Regions from separate parts of the Paenibacillus sp. FSL H3-0302 genome, predicted to be linked through region 1. Evidence: predicted binding sites of a transcription regulator. Region 1 holds the regulator's gene; each other region holds the start of a gene.
What was found. The regulator Rex, encoded in region 1, represses fermentation and respiration genes when NADH is low (regulators of the CRP and FNR family bind a similar motif). The targets are predictions, from matches to a motif close to TTGTGAAATATTTCACAA.
Positions count from the first base shown of each region.

Region 1 (4,219 bases):
TGAAGCACATCATTTAGAAGATGTGGCTGGTAAACATCTTGGCATGCATATGAAGCATTTCACTGTGGCACACACATTATCGCGGCTGTATAAAGATAGCCGAAACGGACAGCTTCCTGCTCTTCGTCAAATATTACAGTCGTCAGGCAGTGAAGAGGCTTCAGAATGGAGCGGAGTCATCGATCGGATCTACCCGGATCTGCTTAACGTCAAAGAAACCTGGGATGCACTCAGCGACAAGCTGTTCAGCCTTTTGCCGGAACGCAGTGATGCAGGGGCAGGGGAAGCGGGACAACTGGTTATGCGGTTGATTCCCGCCCGTAAGCCGAAGGATTGGGATGAATTGGTTGCACTAGAGAACACTATGAATCTGACGTTAAGCGACATCATCCGTAAGGGTGATAAAATGCTTAACGAGATGCGCGACCAGGAAAGCCAATCCTCAGCAGACAGTCTTGTTACTGATATTAGCGGTTTATTTAAGGATTTGGCTTCCATCCGTGAGCAAGTAAGATTCTTTATGGGGCTGAATGACGATAATGTAGTATATTGGCTGGAGGCAAATGGAAATTACCGCAGCAAATCACTGCAGATGTATGCCGTCCCTGTGGATGTTAGCAGCCAGCTTAAAGAGTTGTTCTTCGATAAGAAAAAAAGCATCGTGCTTACCTCGGCGACGCTGTCTGTAGATAAGTCTTTTCAATTTATGATTGATAATCTCGGACTTAACGAAGCTGCGGAAGAAGGACGTCTAATGACCTCACTTCTTCCTTCTCCCTTTAAGTATCGCGAGCAGGCACTGTTAGTTATACCGCGTGATTTTCCTAGTGTGAAGGGCAGTGTGGGCGATGCTCGATTTGTCGATACACTCGTACAGTCATTATCGGAAGCTGCTAAAACAACACGTGGGCGGATGCTGGTTCTGTTTACTTCTTATAAAATGCTGCGTCAGGTATATGATCCGCTTAAAGAGGCTTTAGCCTCACAAGAGATTACGGTGCTTGGTCAAGGCGTAGAAGGTGGCAGCCGGAGCAAGCTGATCCGCCGCTTTCAGGACAGTGCAGCATCCGTATTGCTGGGGACGAGCAGCTTCTGGGAAGGTGTAGATATTCCAGGTGAAGCACTGACTTGCCTGGCCATCGTGAGACTTCCATTTCAACCGCCGAATCACCCGTTGGCGGAAGCGAAGTCGGAGTTATTACAGGCCCAGAAGAAGAATCCGTTCATGAAATTATCTGTTCCTCAAGCGGTTATTCGTTTTAAGCAGGGATTCGGAAGACTGGTTCGCACGGCGCAGGATCGCGGAATAGTTATTGTTTATGATACAAGGGTTATTGAATCTCATTACGGGAAGTATTTCCTTTATTCATTGCCTGGTCCCAAAATGGAGCATATGCTTACTGATCAAATGGTCCCACGCATAGCGGAATGGCTAGAGGATGGCGGCGCTTCTTAAAACGCTCGTCTTCAGTTTAGCTCCTCCTTATCCTTAAGGGCGGTGTGTTACAGTACCGTCCTTAATAAGGAGAGGTAGACGTTTGAATATGGATTTTCACAAGAACATTACTATTTTTAGGAGGAAAAATATGAAATCGGAAAAAATATCAGAAGCCGTTGTTCGCAGACTACCTGTGTACTTGCGTTTTTTGAATGATCTCCAGAATCGCGAAATATTAACAGTTTCCTCTCAGGAACTTGGACAAAAGCTTGATCTTAATCCCGCACAGATTCGTAAGGATTTAGCATATTTTGGTGACTTCGGCAGAAAAGGTATCGGCTATGATGTAACGTATCTTATTGAGAAAATCCGTCATATCCTGAAGCTGGATCAACAGCTTAATGTAGCTTTAGTTGGAGCAGGTAATCTCGGACATGCCTTGTCTAATTACAATGCATATCTTAAAGATACTATGAAAATCACGGCTATATTTGATTCGTACGCTCCTAAGGTTGGACGTAAGATCAACTCCCTTACTGTGCAACCGATGGATGAACTAGGCAGCACGATTCGTGAGCAAGGTATTCGCATTGCCATTATTACCGTACCTGATTCAGAAGCTCAAAATGTAGCAGATATTCTCATTTCTTCTGGGATTGAAGCGATTTTGAACTTTGCCCCTGTGATTCTGAAGACACCACCGAATATCCGGGTGCATGCAGCTGATTTTACAACTGATCTGCAAAGTCTTGCTTATTACTTGCGGGATGGAAAGGAAGAAAGCGAACATGAACAACAATAAAACGATAATTAAGGGCGGGTATTTTCTGACTCCGGGAACGGATGAGCCGGTTCTGAGTGGATATATGACTATTGAAGATGATTTAATCACTTACATAGGAAAAGAAGAGCCTCAGATGGAAGCTGGAGTGCAAGTGGTTGATGGCAGCCGTCTGCTGTTCATGCCTGGACTTGTAAACACACATGGTCATGCGGCGATGTCTTTGCTGCGTGGATATGGAGATGATTTAGCGCTACAAGTGTGGCTTCAGGAGAAGATGTGGCCAATGGAGGAAAAGTTCACCGGTGATGATGTATACTGGGGAACCTCCTTATCTGTATTGGAAATGCTGAAGGGTGGAACTACGACCTTCCTCGATATGTATGATCATATGGACCGAGTAGCCGAGGTAGCTGAGTTATCAGGTATCCGTTCCGTATTGATGCGTGGTGTGATCGGGTTATGTCCAGAGGATGTACAGAATCACAAGCTTGCGGAAGCGATTTCTTTTGCCCGTAACTGGCATGGAAAGGCTGAAGGTAGAATTACTACTATGATCTCGCCGCACGCCCCTTATACATGCCCTCCGGACTTCCTGGTTAAGTTCGTGCAGGCAGCGCATGATCTGGATTTACCGATGCATACGCATATGTCCGAAACGAAACGTGAAGTGGAACAAAATGTGGCGGATTACGGGTTGCGTCCTGTAGCTCACTTAGAGAAGCTTGGCATGTTCACACGTCCCTCGATAGTTGCACATGGTGTTCATTTAAATGATGAAGAGATTGAGATCTTGGCTCGCCATAATGTGGGTGTATCTCATAATCCGGGCAGTAATTTGAAGCTGGCTAGCGGAGTGGCTCGGGTTACTGATCTTCTAAAAGCTGGTGTGAAGGTGTCTCTTGGCACGGATGGCGCGGCAAGCAACAATAACTTGGATATGTTTGAAGAGATGCGGCTTGCAGCTCTCATTCATAAGGGTGTCAGCGGTGATCCAACGGCTGTTCCAGCTCCAGAGGCTCTGCGTATGGCTACAGAATATGGCGCGCAGTCCATCTTTTTAAATAATGTAGGCAGACTTGCTGTAGGGATGAAAGCAGATTTCATTGCTGTTGATATCGATCAGCCGCATTTGCTGCCACACACAGATCTGTTGTCTCATGCAGTTTACTCTGCTAGCGCTAAGGATGTTGAGCATGTGTGGGTGAATGGTATACAGGTCATCAAGCATGGACAATGCTTAACCCTGGATGAGGAAGCTATCCGGCGTAAAGCGCAAGAAGCCTTCGAAGGTTTATTGAAGCGTTAAGTCTGGAGAATAACGAATAAATAATAGGCTGCGACTTTTTGCTTTTAGCAAAAGTTGCGGCCTTTTGTGTATTTTTAAGGCTGGGAAAGCTAGAAAATTATGAAATTTTGGATAAACGCGCGGGTGTGTTATATAATCAAAAAAGATATATTACTAGAAAGGGAGCTGTACCTTGAAGAAAAGGAAAAAATGGATCCTCCTGGGGTCAGTTCTGATTCTGCTCCTGGGGTTTGGACTTATCCAGTTCTATGCCTATATTATGAAAGATCAATGGAACGAGCGTGATATCGCTAAGGATGTTGCCAAAACCAGAGCGGGTCTAACACAGGTAACCAAAGCACAAAAATCGGTTTGGGATGAAAATGCAGTGTACTGGGTATTAACTGGGAAAAATGAAGCCGGGACTGCTCTTATGGTCTGGGTCCGCTTTACGGTAGATGGAAAATTTGCTGAAGGCGACGACGCAGTGTTTGCTGAGGAACTAAGTAAAGGAACCTCGGAAGCCCAAATACGCGGCATTATCAAAGCTGATCTTCCGGACATAACGATTGAACGCTTGCTGCCGGGAGTATATAACGGAGAGTATGCTTGGCAGCTTTTTTATAAACAGAGCGGTCGGTATTATTATCAATTTTATCGCTTTTCGGATGGGTCCCGAATGGGCGAAGGTTACAGTTTACCTAAAAGTTAA
Region 1 is NZ_CP150284.1:4,650,096-4,654,314, reverse strand. Features, by position in the region: gene dinG (ATP-dependent DNA helicase DinG) at 1-1,456, shown strand, start outside; gene MHH50_RS20645 (redox-sensing transcriptional repressor Rex) at 1,587-2,240, shown strand; gene MHH50_RS20640 (amidohydrolase) at 2,227-3,528, shown strand; gene MHH50_RS20635 (DUF5590 domain-containing protein) at 3,701-4,219, shown strand.

Region 2 (4,219 bases), 290 kb from region 1:
TATTGCATACGTTTGTGTGGTCTTATTCATTGGTCTCTCCCCTTCTGTGTGTGTTATATCCGTTAGACTCTTGTTTCTTCAAAAAGCGCAGTACGAGTGCTGCTGTCATTGAGCATTTTTTTCCAAGGATCCGTAACCTGAGTCAGAGCAAAGTCAATCCGTGCGGCCAGCTCTTTGCGGTTATCTTCATTATTCAAAATGACCATTTGAATCTGCTCAAGTCCCATACGCTCAACCCACTCGGAGGTTCTCTCCAAATAATTGCCGGTCTCACGGTAATATTGCATCACAGCGGAGCACACTTCGATCAACTCTTCATCGGTCTTTATTTTGCAGAAGGAGTCAGCGATCCGTGGCTTGATCCCACCGTTACCACCGATAAACACTTCCCAACCGCCATCATTACCGACGATGCCAATATCCTTCGTACAGGATTCCGCACAGTTACGCGGGCAGCCGTTGACAGCTATTTTAAACTTGGCAGGAAAATCAAGACGTTCATACTTACGTTCTATGAGCGCGCCCATTCCCAGCGAATCCTGTGTGCCGAAACGGCAGAACTGTGAACCCACACAAGTCTTAACGGTACGTAGCGACTTGGCATAACCATAACCTGATGGCATATCGAGCTCTTCCCATACTTTCGGCAGATCCTCTTTTTTCACCCCGATTAGATCCAGGCGTTGCCCACCCGTCACCTTCACAACTTTTACATCATATTTAAGGGAGACATCGGCGATTTTCTTCAAATCCTCCGGTGTCGTTACCCCGCCGTACATGCGTGGAATAACGGTATAGGTTCCGTCTTTCTGAATATTGGCTCCCATACGTTCATTAACAAAGCGTGATTCCTTCTCGTCTTGATGTGTATCCGGATTTATCATCCCCAGATAATAGTTAATCGCCGGACGGCATTTAGAGCAGCCTTCCTCTTGTTTCCAACCCAGTACATGCATAACCTCTTTAGTAGTACTAAGACCTTTAGCTGTAATCTCAGCAACAATCTCATCCCGGCTAAGCGTTGTGCAGCTACAAATTCCTTGCTTGGCAGACTGCTCAAAACTATCACCCAGGACAAATTGTAAAATTTGTTCTACAACCGGTTTACAACCTCCGCAAGAGCGCGTCGCTCCTGTACATGCTTTTATTTCGTCCACAGTAGTAAAACCATTTTCTATGACCGCATCCACAATCGCTTTTTTCGTAACCCCGTTACAGCCACAAACGATTTCTTCGTCCGCCATCGCTTCTACGGATGTGCTCTTTTTGGCTCCACTTCCGCAGCAGCCGGTACCCATAACCTCTGTATAAATTTCATCGGTCATTACAGCGCCTTGTTTTACTAACTTTTGCAGGTTAGCCGACTCTGTCACATCCCCGAACAGGACTGCACCAACAATGACATTGTCTTTGAGCAGAATTTTCTTATAGGTTCGCTTCCATTCATCTTTGCTTGAGATTACAGTATGTTCAGGAGAATCCATAAACTCACCTGCAGAAAATACATCCACTCCGGAAATTTTTAATTTGGTGGAGACAACAGAACCTTCATATGGGTTTGTGTCGCTTCCGCAGAGATGTTTAGCTAGAACCATCCCCTGCTCAAAGAGCGGCGCTACTAATCCGTAACAAACTCCGCGATGTTCGGCACATTCGCCAATGGAATATACATTTTGCATAGAGGTCTGCAGATAATCGTCCACTACAATCCCACGATTAACAGCAATTCCGCTTTCTTTTGCCACAGTTATATTCGGTTTGATGCCTACAGCCATAACTACAAAATCAGCCGCAAGTGAAGTGCCATCACTAAATTGTAATCCACTTACTCTCTGTTCCCCGGTCAATTCTACTGTTTGTTTGCCCATAGCAAATTTCACGCCTTGACGCTCTAGCTCAGCCTGCAACATATAGGAGGCATTACGATCCAGCTGGCGCTCCATTAGATCTTCCATCAGATGCACTACAGTAACGTCCATGCCAAGGTTCACAAGACCCTTTGCCGCTTCCAAACCAAGTAAACCCCCGCCGATTACCGCCGCTTTGTTGTATCGTTTAGCCGCAGCCAGCATCGCATCACAATCTGCAATATCCCGGAAACCCACTACGCCTTCCTTATCACAACCAGGTACAGGTAAAATAAATGAATTCGAACCCGTTGCAATAATCACTTTATCGTAAGAAACAGCCATGCCGTTATCCGCAATTACTTGCTTGGAATGCTCGTCAATTCGTGTAACTGTTGTTGCTGTATGCAAGGTAATGTTGTTATCTTCATACCAATTCCAGTCGTTTAGGATGATATCGTTGATGGTTTTGCTGCCTTCGAGAACATAGGACAACATGATCCGATTATAATTGGGATGAGGTTCGCTTCCAAAGACCGTAATGTCATAAGCTCCACCTAGCTTCAATATCTGCTCTAGCGTACCTATGCCTGCCATACCGTTGCCGACTAATACTAATTTTTCTCTCTTCGCTGCCATGGTTAGGTGCCTCCTCAGTCTTATCCGTTCTTGTTGAACTTTGCTTCAACTTCTCTTCTACATAATGGAATTATACATTTCAAAATTTAAGAGAGATTGTGATTACAGTCACATTAAATGTGAATGTTTTCACATAAAAGTAAGGCAACTTTATTAGGTTATAACTTCCAATAAAAAAAGCCAGATCACGGGTTCTGAGCAACCGTTGATCTGGCATTTATGTACTTTTTTTTAACGTATAGCCAATAAAATCTCCAATTCATCCTGCACTCTAAGCTTCATGTCCATTCCATTCTCAAGCAGCTGCTTCCCATTCACCTTCATCTTCCAAACTTCATTGCTAAGAGGAGTATAATCACCAATGGATAACACCTTTTTGTTGTCTTCGGTCAACTGCACCACACTGCTGTTCTTCAACAAACCTCTCACTGTTAAATCTTCAGTAAATCCCATAACATATGAATGATTCAAATTCACTTGCTCACTTCCACCATTCACGGTCAACAACACAATTTGAAGGGGTTCCTCTTGTTCCTTAGACATCGCCGTAATTACTAATTTTGTTTCATGCCCGACTGTTCGACCCCAATCCTCAGGTCCAATGGTCTCCCCATCCATTTGCAGCTCCCAATTCATTCCTGGACCGAGTGAAATATTATTTACCGTTAGAATGCTTGTGTTATCCTCAGAAAAGGTGGCCTTCCCACTACCTTTCAGTAGGTCAAAGATCGTTATCCCTTTTCTGTAGCTCTCGCTAAGCTGCTTGTCCAAAGGGTTGGTAAGCAAGTCATTTCCCGCAACGATAAGCGAAAGCGTAGGCCCGTCTGATCCTGCTAAGCCATTATTCCCTTCATTATTAATGTCAGCAAGAGTGGAACACCCACCTATTATGAATACGATGACTAATCCTAGTAACAACCTCCACATATATTTCGTGGGCATAGTGACACCGCCTTGTCCCGCCTAATGACCACACAGCGTCTCAGGCTTGTAGTAAGTTATGCATACTGTCTATTTAAGAATAACGTAAATAAGCTTTGTTCTCAAATATAAAAAAAGTCCTCTAAGGGACTCTATGAAAACTCATTTTTTCTACTGGAATCTAGGGAACAATATATTATTCTCCAGATGAACATGTTCAAAAGTCATGCTCTCCAGCTCCTCTAGCCGGGCATAAGTCAAACGATAGGTTGTACAAGCATGAGCCGGTGGGGTGAAATCAGCTGTTATTTTGCGTATTTGTCTCAATAGTTCGCCTGCTGTGTCATGTTCACTCTCAAGGTCAACTAATGCCTCACGAAGTATGGTCAGCCCTTCTTCACTTGGATTGGCATCATACGCTAATAATTTTGGAAACTCGTCTTCCTCTTCTTTAGCTGTATGCTGAAGCAGATCTTCCTTAAGTGCATTAAACAAACTATATAACTCTTCTAAATGGGGGGAATCTCCGCCATGAACTCGGTATACCTTGGTTACATTTTGGCTAATTAGGGGCAGCTCTTCCCGCAGGTAATGGTGATGTTTACTCACGATATGCTCGATTAACTCTGCAGAAGGTGCTGTGTTCCATGTGAGTTCTTCTTGAGGTACCGGATATTCCTCGAACAGCTTGTTGAGATCACTAATGATCATCTCTTGATCTAGTCCACGCTCTACAGCTGCTTCAGCAAGAGGTTTGGCGCCTCCACAGCAGAAATCAATCCGTTTGGACTTGAAATAATCCGCAGCTTTTG
Region 2 is NZ_CP150284.1:4,945,020-4,949,238, forward strand. Features, by position in the region: gene nirD (nitrite reductase small subunit NirD) at 1-30, opposite strand, end outside; gene nirB (nitrite reductase large subunit NirB) at 63-2,486, opposite strand; gene MHH50_RS22015 (hypothetical protein) at 2,718-3,428, opposite strand; gene ric (iron-sulfur cluster repair di-iron protein) at 3,579-4,219, opposite strand, start outside.
Region 2: a site for Rex is predicted at 2,604-2,621, ahead of nirB (nitrite reductase large subunit NirB). Genes of this name have one in related genera too.

Region 3 (4,219 bases), 180 kb from region 1:
TTTTGGCGCTGCCGGTCGTTTGCAGTACCCATAAACTTAAAGCAATACTATGAAAAGTGTTACCGAACAAGGAAATGGAGTACGAACTGAGTAGAAGCAGGAATCTCCAATTTCCCCAAAGAGAGGGATGAGCTTGAACAGCAGAGGGAACTTGTTTCACTAATACAGGACCAGGCATAAGTTATGCTCCTTTCAACTTAAACGCTTAAGCGAATGGCCAAAAAAATTATTCTACAAAATAACAATTATTTTCTTGTGCGGAGTAGTCAGAATGATGCAATAATTTGTTCATGAGTTCAAATGCAGTAGCCGCTTTATCCCCTGTGAAAATGAATTTATGAACGTCATCTCCTAATATTTCCGGACAATTGCAGGTGCAAAGAACAGAGAGTTGTTCGAACCTCCCGTTTTTTTCAACGTAACTTCCAATAAACTCATTAATGACAATGGCCTCTTTATAGCCCCCCTCCTGTAAGAATGTATTTAATTCCTCCAAATTGACAACGGTGAATATCGCTTCTTGAGGTAATGGAAGACTGTCCTGAATAAAGCGGGTGAGGAAAGAGTTATTGAAGCTCTCCATAATTAAACATACCTGTGAAAGGTCCTGTGGTTTTACCTTTTGCAGAGCTGCTCGATAGTTGAAAAGGACCTGCTTAAAGAGTTTATCTTCAATCATGCTGTCGATCAGAATCAAAGGAATTCCTTCTACAAAATGCTTGGAGATCGAATAAAAGGCTTCCTCGCGCACATCGATCAGAAATACAGCCTCCAGCTTTCTTTCTACGATAATATCCAAAGAAGGCTGGTCAACATCAAGTGAATATAGCAGCGTATGGTAACCAGCATTTGTTAACCGTTGTTCCAAGGCATGTATAAATGAGAACTGGGCATGGAGCTTCCAGTGTGGGGTATGGGCTGCTGTGTTAACAAGCACACCGACCAATCCTGTTTTCTGATTCGCAAGTGAACGTGCTGCCAGATTTGGTATGTAATGCAGTTCCTCGGCAAGCTGAAGAATCTGCTGGCGCGTTTTCTCAGGAATGGTTTGGTTGCCGACACGATTCAGAACATAGCTCACTGTTGCGACGGAGACATTGGCACGAAGTGCGATGTCCTTCATGGTTGTCTTTTTCACCAGTAAATAGCTCCCTTATCCTTGTGATATTTTCTAAAGATTAACATTCTGATTCTAAAGCGTCAATGGGGGGTGAGAGAGCAGTCAGATGACCCTGTTAAGTAGCTAGAAATGGAAGAATGTAGCCCTTGAGATTCAACTCTGGGAAGATCTGCTTGATAATCGTCTTAAGCTAAATTATACGAAACAAGCTTTATGCAAAAGCTGAAAAAATGCTTATTAACCCAATGGTCATCCTTCCGCTGTATTATTTTTATGCTGGAGTTTTGCATAAACCTAACATTAAAAAAGTAAGTGTAGAGTATGATGGTTCCATATCTTTTTCAAGAGAATATCTAATCTAAAGATTTATAGTAATAAAGATTATGAGATGCTTCCGCAGTTATTGGGAGTGTCCTTTTTGTGTGGAATTAATCACCTTTGTGACCTTTCTTAAAATTTGGGTAAATAAGTATTAAGATCTATGAACTTAAAACGGGCAGCGAGATGAGGTGTTACTTATGGATACGATTCCGGATGGAAAGGAGTGATCTTTGTGAAACCGCTTCAGATAACGACACAATATTGTGAAAATTTTCACCTGTTTATTAAAAATTTTAATATATAATTAATTTATAATCAAAAACAAGGGGGATTTCAAATGAAGTTATTTAAAATGATGTTAGTAGCAGGCGTCTCGGTTGCAGTCTTGTCTGGTTGTGGTGCGAATAATAATAATGCGACTAATTCGGCGGCTACTACGGCTCCAACTACAGAGCAAACGGATGCAGTTACTACAGCTTCAATCGTAAATCAAGCAGATGCGTTTACCAAGGCTGTAAGTAAAGATGGAAATTGGATTATTGCCATTCTAAATGATGTGACGATTGCCCAAGATGTTGTTGTTGAAGGCGAATTCCATGATAAAGGGGCCGCAGACGGCGACATCTACCGTAAGATTGCTCTTTATGCCCAAGACGCTGATCACAAAGTTACTGCCAATTACACACTCACTGTACCTAAGTTAACTGTACAAAGTGAAAATTTACGGGTTCAAGGCGGAACCATTAAAGGTGATGTTTATGTAGAAGCGAACGGATTTAATCTGCATGAAACCTCGACTATTGATGGAAATCTTTACTTCGCAAACGAAGATGTGAAAGCAACTGCAGGGATTGAAGGTAAAGTGACTGGGGCAACTGAAGTTAAATAAGTTAGTGATGTTTTCGATTAGTTAGATGTAGAAGTTGAAGGACTAAATAGATAGAATTATCCGGATAGGTTCAGGAAAAAGGAATCAGTATGAATGGGCAAACTCATAATGGACTACACCCCATCTAGTTACCATATGAGAGCCGACGGAAGCTTTGAAGTAACAAGTAATGGAGTATTGAAGTGTACAGTAGATGGTTTTAACTGTATTTTGTACAACTAAAATGCTCAAAATGCTCGGCCAATGAAAATAGCTGTATTTAGTACATCTATTTTCTTGATTTAATACTCTACAGGCTATTTCTCTAGTTTTTAATTGTATAGAATACACTTAAAGTTAGAATTAGCCCTTGTGGATATGGAATAAGTGTATAGAATGCAGTTATCTTACAAATTTCAACAAGATAGTGCGTTACAACGGAGTGGGTATCCGAAAGCTACGAATGATTAAGCTTAGCTCGTAACCTACTCAAGCAAACCACCGCAGACCCAAAACACCAGGCAGTGAACCTCCAACGGAGAATCGCTGCCTGGTTGTTTTTTGTGGATGAATATATGAACTATTGTTGATTTTCTTCATATTGACTTATAATATTACTACCACTACTAGGAGGAACACATATGTCTAAGGAGTATTCGCGCACATATATTGAGAGCGTAAAGCTTGAAATGTTAAATAGGTTGGGATTAAAGCAGGTGTTCTTCAAGGAGCAAATAGGGGATAGCTTAATTTTTGAAGCTGTGGGCTTTGATAAAGGGGCAAAACATCGCTTTTGCGTTAGACCAAAGACGAAAACGATTGATGAATTCATTTCAGGCAAATGGATGAAGGTCCGCAGTTTTATAATCAAAAGTGTGGATATTTAATGTTAAACCCTATAAAGGTAGCCCCGTTAATCGGAGTTACCTTTTTATTTTTTGACCCATAGTCATTGATAATGTGAAGTATCTCCATACAGATCGATGGTTGTATTGTTATCAGTTAGGGTTACTTTACATAATGCTGTAGAGAGAATATCCGGTAACTCCCCAATTTCCTGCAATGATTTATTGAGAAAATAAGCCATAATGACTTTTAAAGTCATCCGATGCGTGACGATGAGCACTTCTAGCCCTACGTTATCGTTTATGATGCGCTCCATTGTCGGCACTACTCTTTGTTCAAGCTGCTTGTAAGTTTCACCTGAGGTTAGAGGAATATATAGATCGGGTCTGGTGAAAAAATGGGAATATTGTAAAGGGGATTCTAGTTGTATCTGATCCGTATTCATTCCTTCCCAGCTCCCCATGTTAATTTCCATTAAAGAAACTTGCTGATGGATAGGTAAACTCCGCTTTCCCCGTAAAATCTGCGCAGTATGCAATGCTCTTGGACTAGTACTAGAATAAATTGCGCCTAAGTTTTCTACTTCCAAACGATCTCTTAACCATTCCGCCTGCTGTTCACCCAAGGCTGTAAGCGCAGAATTTTGATGCCCTTGCATTCGTTTTTGTAAATTCCATTCTGTTTGCCCGTGGCGGGTTAAGTAGAATACTGTTTTTGTCATTAACGTGACCTCCCTTATGAATAGTTGTAAGTATAAGATAAATAAATATAAATAAACAATATATAATAGTTAACATCCATAATGTATAGTTATAATAAAATGGCTGAGGATAAGCGGCGAATACAGATATTATTTTATAAAGTGAGGAAGAGTTGACGATGAACTATCATGTATTAAAATTGTTTTATTACGTTGCGATCACAGGTAGTGTGACCAAAGCCTCTGAACGTTTGCATATCAGTCAACCCGCTATATCAGCGCAAATCCGTAAGTTTGAACGGGAGAATCATATTTTATTATTTGAAATTAAAGGAAAGAGGATGGTGCTCACCCCTTTAGGAAA
Region 3 is NZ_CP150284.1:4,474,947-4,479,165, reverse strand. Features, by position in the region: gene MHH50_RS19910 (MFS transporter) at 1-178, opposite strand, end outside; gene MHH50_RS19905 (LacI family DNA-binding transcriptional regulator) at 227-1,138, opposite strand; gene MHH50_RS19900 (polymer-forming cytoskeletal protein) at 1,779-2,330, shown strand; gene MHH50_RS19895 (hypothetical protein) at 2,951-3,196, shown strand; gene MHH50_RS19890 (histidine phosphatase family protein) at 3,259-3,876, opposite strand; gene MHH50_RS19885 (LysR family transcriptional regulator) at 4,035-4,219, shown strand, end outside.
Region 3: a site for Rex is predicted at 1,703-1,720, ahead of MHH50_RS19900 (polymer-forming cytoskeletal protein). Genes of this name have one in related genera too.

Region 4 (4,219 bases), 2.2 Mb from region 1:
ATTCAGTATGTTTACAGGCCAGATGAGTCATGAGACTGCTCAGAAGCCGGTTGTAGCAACTGGAAATGTTGCCCCAAGCAGCAGTGATCCATTTGACCGGATTATTCAAGCTGCTGCCACGGTTCGCCCTGCAGTAGTAAGTATTATCAATCATAAAGAAGATAATGAAGAATTAAACATTCTGGATGAGTCTGCACTAGGCTCAGGAGTGATCTATAAAAAGACAGGGAATAAAGCATTTATCATTACCAATAATCATGTCATCGAAGACTCCGGTAATCTCGAAGTAGTTACAGTGAACGGAGAGACTCGTAAGGCAACACTCGTTGGAACGGATAAAGTAAGCGACATTGCGGTACTCTCTATTGATGCCAAAGGAATCGATACCATCGCGCAGCTCGGTGATTCCTCTAAGCTTCGTCTAGGTGAAACGGTCATTGCTATCGGTAATCCGCTAGGACTTGGTGATACATTGACCTCGGGGATTGTTAGCTATACTGAACGGATGGTTCCCGTATCCCTTAATCAGGATGGAGTATATGACTGGGAACAAGAAGTGATACAGACCGATGCGGCGATTAATGAAGGAAACAGTGGCGGCGCATTAGTGGATCTGGATGGCAAGGTCATTGGAATTAACACAATGAAGATTTCAGATACGGGTGTAGAGGGTCTGGGTTTTGCAATTCCTGCGAATCATGTGATAGATATCGCTAATGAGCTGGCTGAAAAAGGACATATTGCCCGTTCGTACTTGGGTGTATATTCAGTTGATTTGAACAATCCGTACGTTCCACTAGCAGAAGATCAACGCAATGAATTGAACCTGCCGAACAGTGTTAAGGATGGAGTAGTTGTTCTAGAAGCCGTTGGCCCTGCGAAGGAAGCTGGACTGCAATTCAATGATGTCATTACCAAATTTAATGATCAATCAATCATATCTACCCTTTCTCTTCGCAAGTACTTATATAATCATACGAAGATCGGTGATGATCTGAAAATTACTTATTATCGAAACGGCGAGGCCAAACAGGCAACAGTTAAACTTCTTGAAAAACCACAGGAATAATATGCTGGAAGTCGGTATATAATGATATAGCAGTTACGACAAGTAGAGCGGACTACCCCTTCGATTCCGAGGGGGTACCTTCTTGAAAAAGCGGATAAAAGTAACGTTTTTGGAAAAGCTATTTTTCTAAAACCATGATAATTATGCCAGAAAAAGGATCTATTTAGGGAATAAACACTAAGTGGCAGCCCTTACATTGGAAGGTAATACTTATTAGGGCAAAAACGGATATATTCGGATGCTTGCTTGCCTTTGCTAATCAGGTGTGGTAATATGATATCAATCATACATTTAGTCCCTAATTCTCGCATTGAAAAGGGCTGTCATATTTGGTAATACAACCTTTTTCAATGTGTGAATTTTTTCTTTGTTTGAAGATAAAAAGAACATATTAATTTAAATTTGTGGAGGTAACACACATGCAAACAGGTACAGTTAAATGGTTCAACGCAGAAAAAGGATTCGGATTTATCGAAGTTGAAGGCGGAAGCGACGTATTCGTTCACTTCAGCGCAATCACTGGCGACGGCTTCAAAACTTTGGACGAAGGCCAACGCGTTGAATTCAACGTTGTTCAAGGCAACCGTGGACCACAAGCCGAAAACGTTGTAAAACTGTAATAATAGAAGAAACCGTCCCAGCTTGTGAAAGTTGGGACGGTCTTTTTATATCTAGTTACTCACTATTGACTTACAGGATGGGAGGAACGGCAATGAACTACCGGAAGAAACCTTTGGAAGAAATACCGGAAGAAAATACCGCAATTTGGGCATGTACCAATGAGGGATGCAACGGATGGATGAGGGATAATTTCGCATTTGAACATGCGCCTTCTTGCCGTCTATGTGACTCTCCAATGGTTCGCAGCACGAAGATGCTACCCCAATTGCTTAATTCGAATGGCGATCTCAAATCGCTGAAGAAGGGTATTTCCATCTAACCAATACCTAAATGAGTCAAGCATTTAATAGAACGACGAACCACTCAAGACGGGTAAACCGTCTTATTTTTTTTGCTTTCTTTATGCTAAATTGTGATCTTTGTCACAAATCATTTGAATTTCACCGTCAAATGACTATCTTTATGTGACATTTATCACAAAAAGAAGTTTAAATTTTTGACAGAATATAATTAACGAAAAGGGGAGAAGGAAGGGACAAATATGGATACAGTAATGCTGTCGCGTGTACAATTTGCGTCGACGACAATATTCCACTATTTCTTTGTACCGGTATCAATCGGACTAGCGCTCTTGATTGCAATCATGGAGACAATGTACGTTAGAAAAGGTAATGAAGAGTACAAAAAAATGGCGCAGTTCTGGGGAAAGCTATTCCTCATCAATTTTGCAGTAGGGGTAGTTACAGGAATCTTGCAGGAATTTCAGTTCGGGATGAACTGGTCCGATTATTCACGTTTTGTTGGTGATGTATTCGGGGCTCCGCTTGCAGTTGAGGCATTGGCAGCCTTTTTTCTGGAGTCTACTTTTATTGGGATATGGATATTCGGCTGGGATAAGGTGTCCAAGCGAGTACATTTACTGTCCATCTGGCTGGTAGCATTCGGTACGATGTTATCTGCATTCTGGATTCTAGCGGCTAACTCTTTTATGCAGCATCCTGTGGGTTTTGAGATAAATAATGGACGTGCAGAAATGAATGATTTCTTCGCGCTTATTACGAACGGACAATTGCTGGTTGAATTCCCACATACAGTACTGGCTGCTTATGCAACAGGTGCTTTTCTTGTAACTGGTATTAGTGCTTATAAAATATTGAAGAAACAAGAGGTTTCTTTCTTTAAGAAGTCTTTTCAGATTGCAGCCATCGTAGGGATTATTTCTTCTATTGGTGTAGCTGTTGCTGGTCACGCCCAAGCGCAATATTTGGTTGAAACTCAACCAATGAAAATGGCAGCTTCCGAAGGACTGTGGGGTAAGAGTGGTGACCCGGCACCTTGGACCGTATGGGCAAACATTGATCCAAAGAATCAAATTAGTAGTGGAGAATTTCAAATTCCTTATATGCTGAGTTTCCTTTCATACAGTAAATTTTCCGGTGAAGTTAAAGGTATGCTTGAGCTGCAAGCGGAGTATGAGCAAACCTATGGCCCCGGTGACTATATTCCACCTGTACGTACGACATTCTGGAGTTTCCGGATCATGGTTCTAGCAGGAACGTTAATGATTGTATTGGGAATGTACGCTATGTACTTAATGTGGCGCAAAAAAATGGACCGTCCGAACACTTGGTTTATGCGGTTTATGTTATGGGGCTTGTTGCTTCCTCCGATTGCGAATACAGCCGGTTGGGTTATGACCGAATTCGGGCGTCAGCCATGGACGGTATTCGGACTGATGACAACGGAAGACAGTGTGTCGCCTAATATTACAAGTGGTCAAGTTCTGTTCTCCGTGATTTCTTTTACAACGATTTATTTAATTCTAGGATTAGTGTTGGTCGGATTGTTTATTAAAGTGATTAAAAAAGGTCCTTATGCGATGGATAACGATCACGGCGATTCGAATGATCCATATAACGAGGAGGGTTCCCATGATATCTCTTAATGAATTGTGGTTTGTGCTGATTGCAGTTCTGTTTATAGGGTTCTTCTTCCTGGAGGGTTTCGATTTCGGCGTAGGGATGGAAACACAAATTCTCGCTAAAAATGATACAGAGCGCCGTGTTCTGATTAACTCGATCGGACCCTTCTGGGATGGGAATGAGGTATGGCTTATCACAGCTGCGGGTGCAATGTTTGCGGCTTTCCCGGAGTGGTATGCAACGCTGTTTAGTGGATTCTATATTCCTTTTGTATTTGCCTTATTAGCTTTGATAGCGCGTGGTGTCGCTTTTGAATTCAGAGGTAAACGTGATTCATTGGCTTGGAAAAGAACTTGGGATGCTTGTATCTTTATCGGCAGCTTCCTTCCACCATTCCTCTTGGCAGTAGTATTTGCAAGCTTTATCAAAGGATTGCCTATTGATGGGGAGATGCAAATGTATGCAGGGTTCACAGATATCGTGAATGTGTACACTGTAGTAGCAGGGCTTACTGTTGTCCTTCTGTGCCTGGTGCATGGTCTCATGTTCACAACACTGCGTACAGTGGGGGATCTACAGGCTCGCGCTCGCAAGTTGGCTCAAAAAT
Region 4 is NZ_CP150284.1:6,863,783-6,868,001, reverse strand. Features, by position in the region: gene MHH50_RS30525 (trypsin-like peptidase domain-containing protein) at 1-1,069, shown strand, start outside; gene MHH50_RS30520 (cold-shock protein) at 1,489-1,689, shown strand; gene MHH50_RS30515 (cold-shock protein) at 1,782-2,009, shown strand; gene MHH50_RS30510 (cytochrome ubiquinol oxidase subunit I) at 2,232-3,635, shown strand; gene cydB (cytochrome d ubiquinol oxidase subunit II) at 3,622-4,219, shown strand, end outside.
Region 4: a site for Rex is predicted at 2,153-2,170, ahead of MHH50_RS30510 (cytochrome ubiquinol oxidase subunit I). Genes of this name have one in related genera too.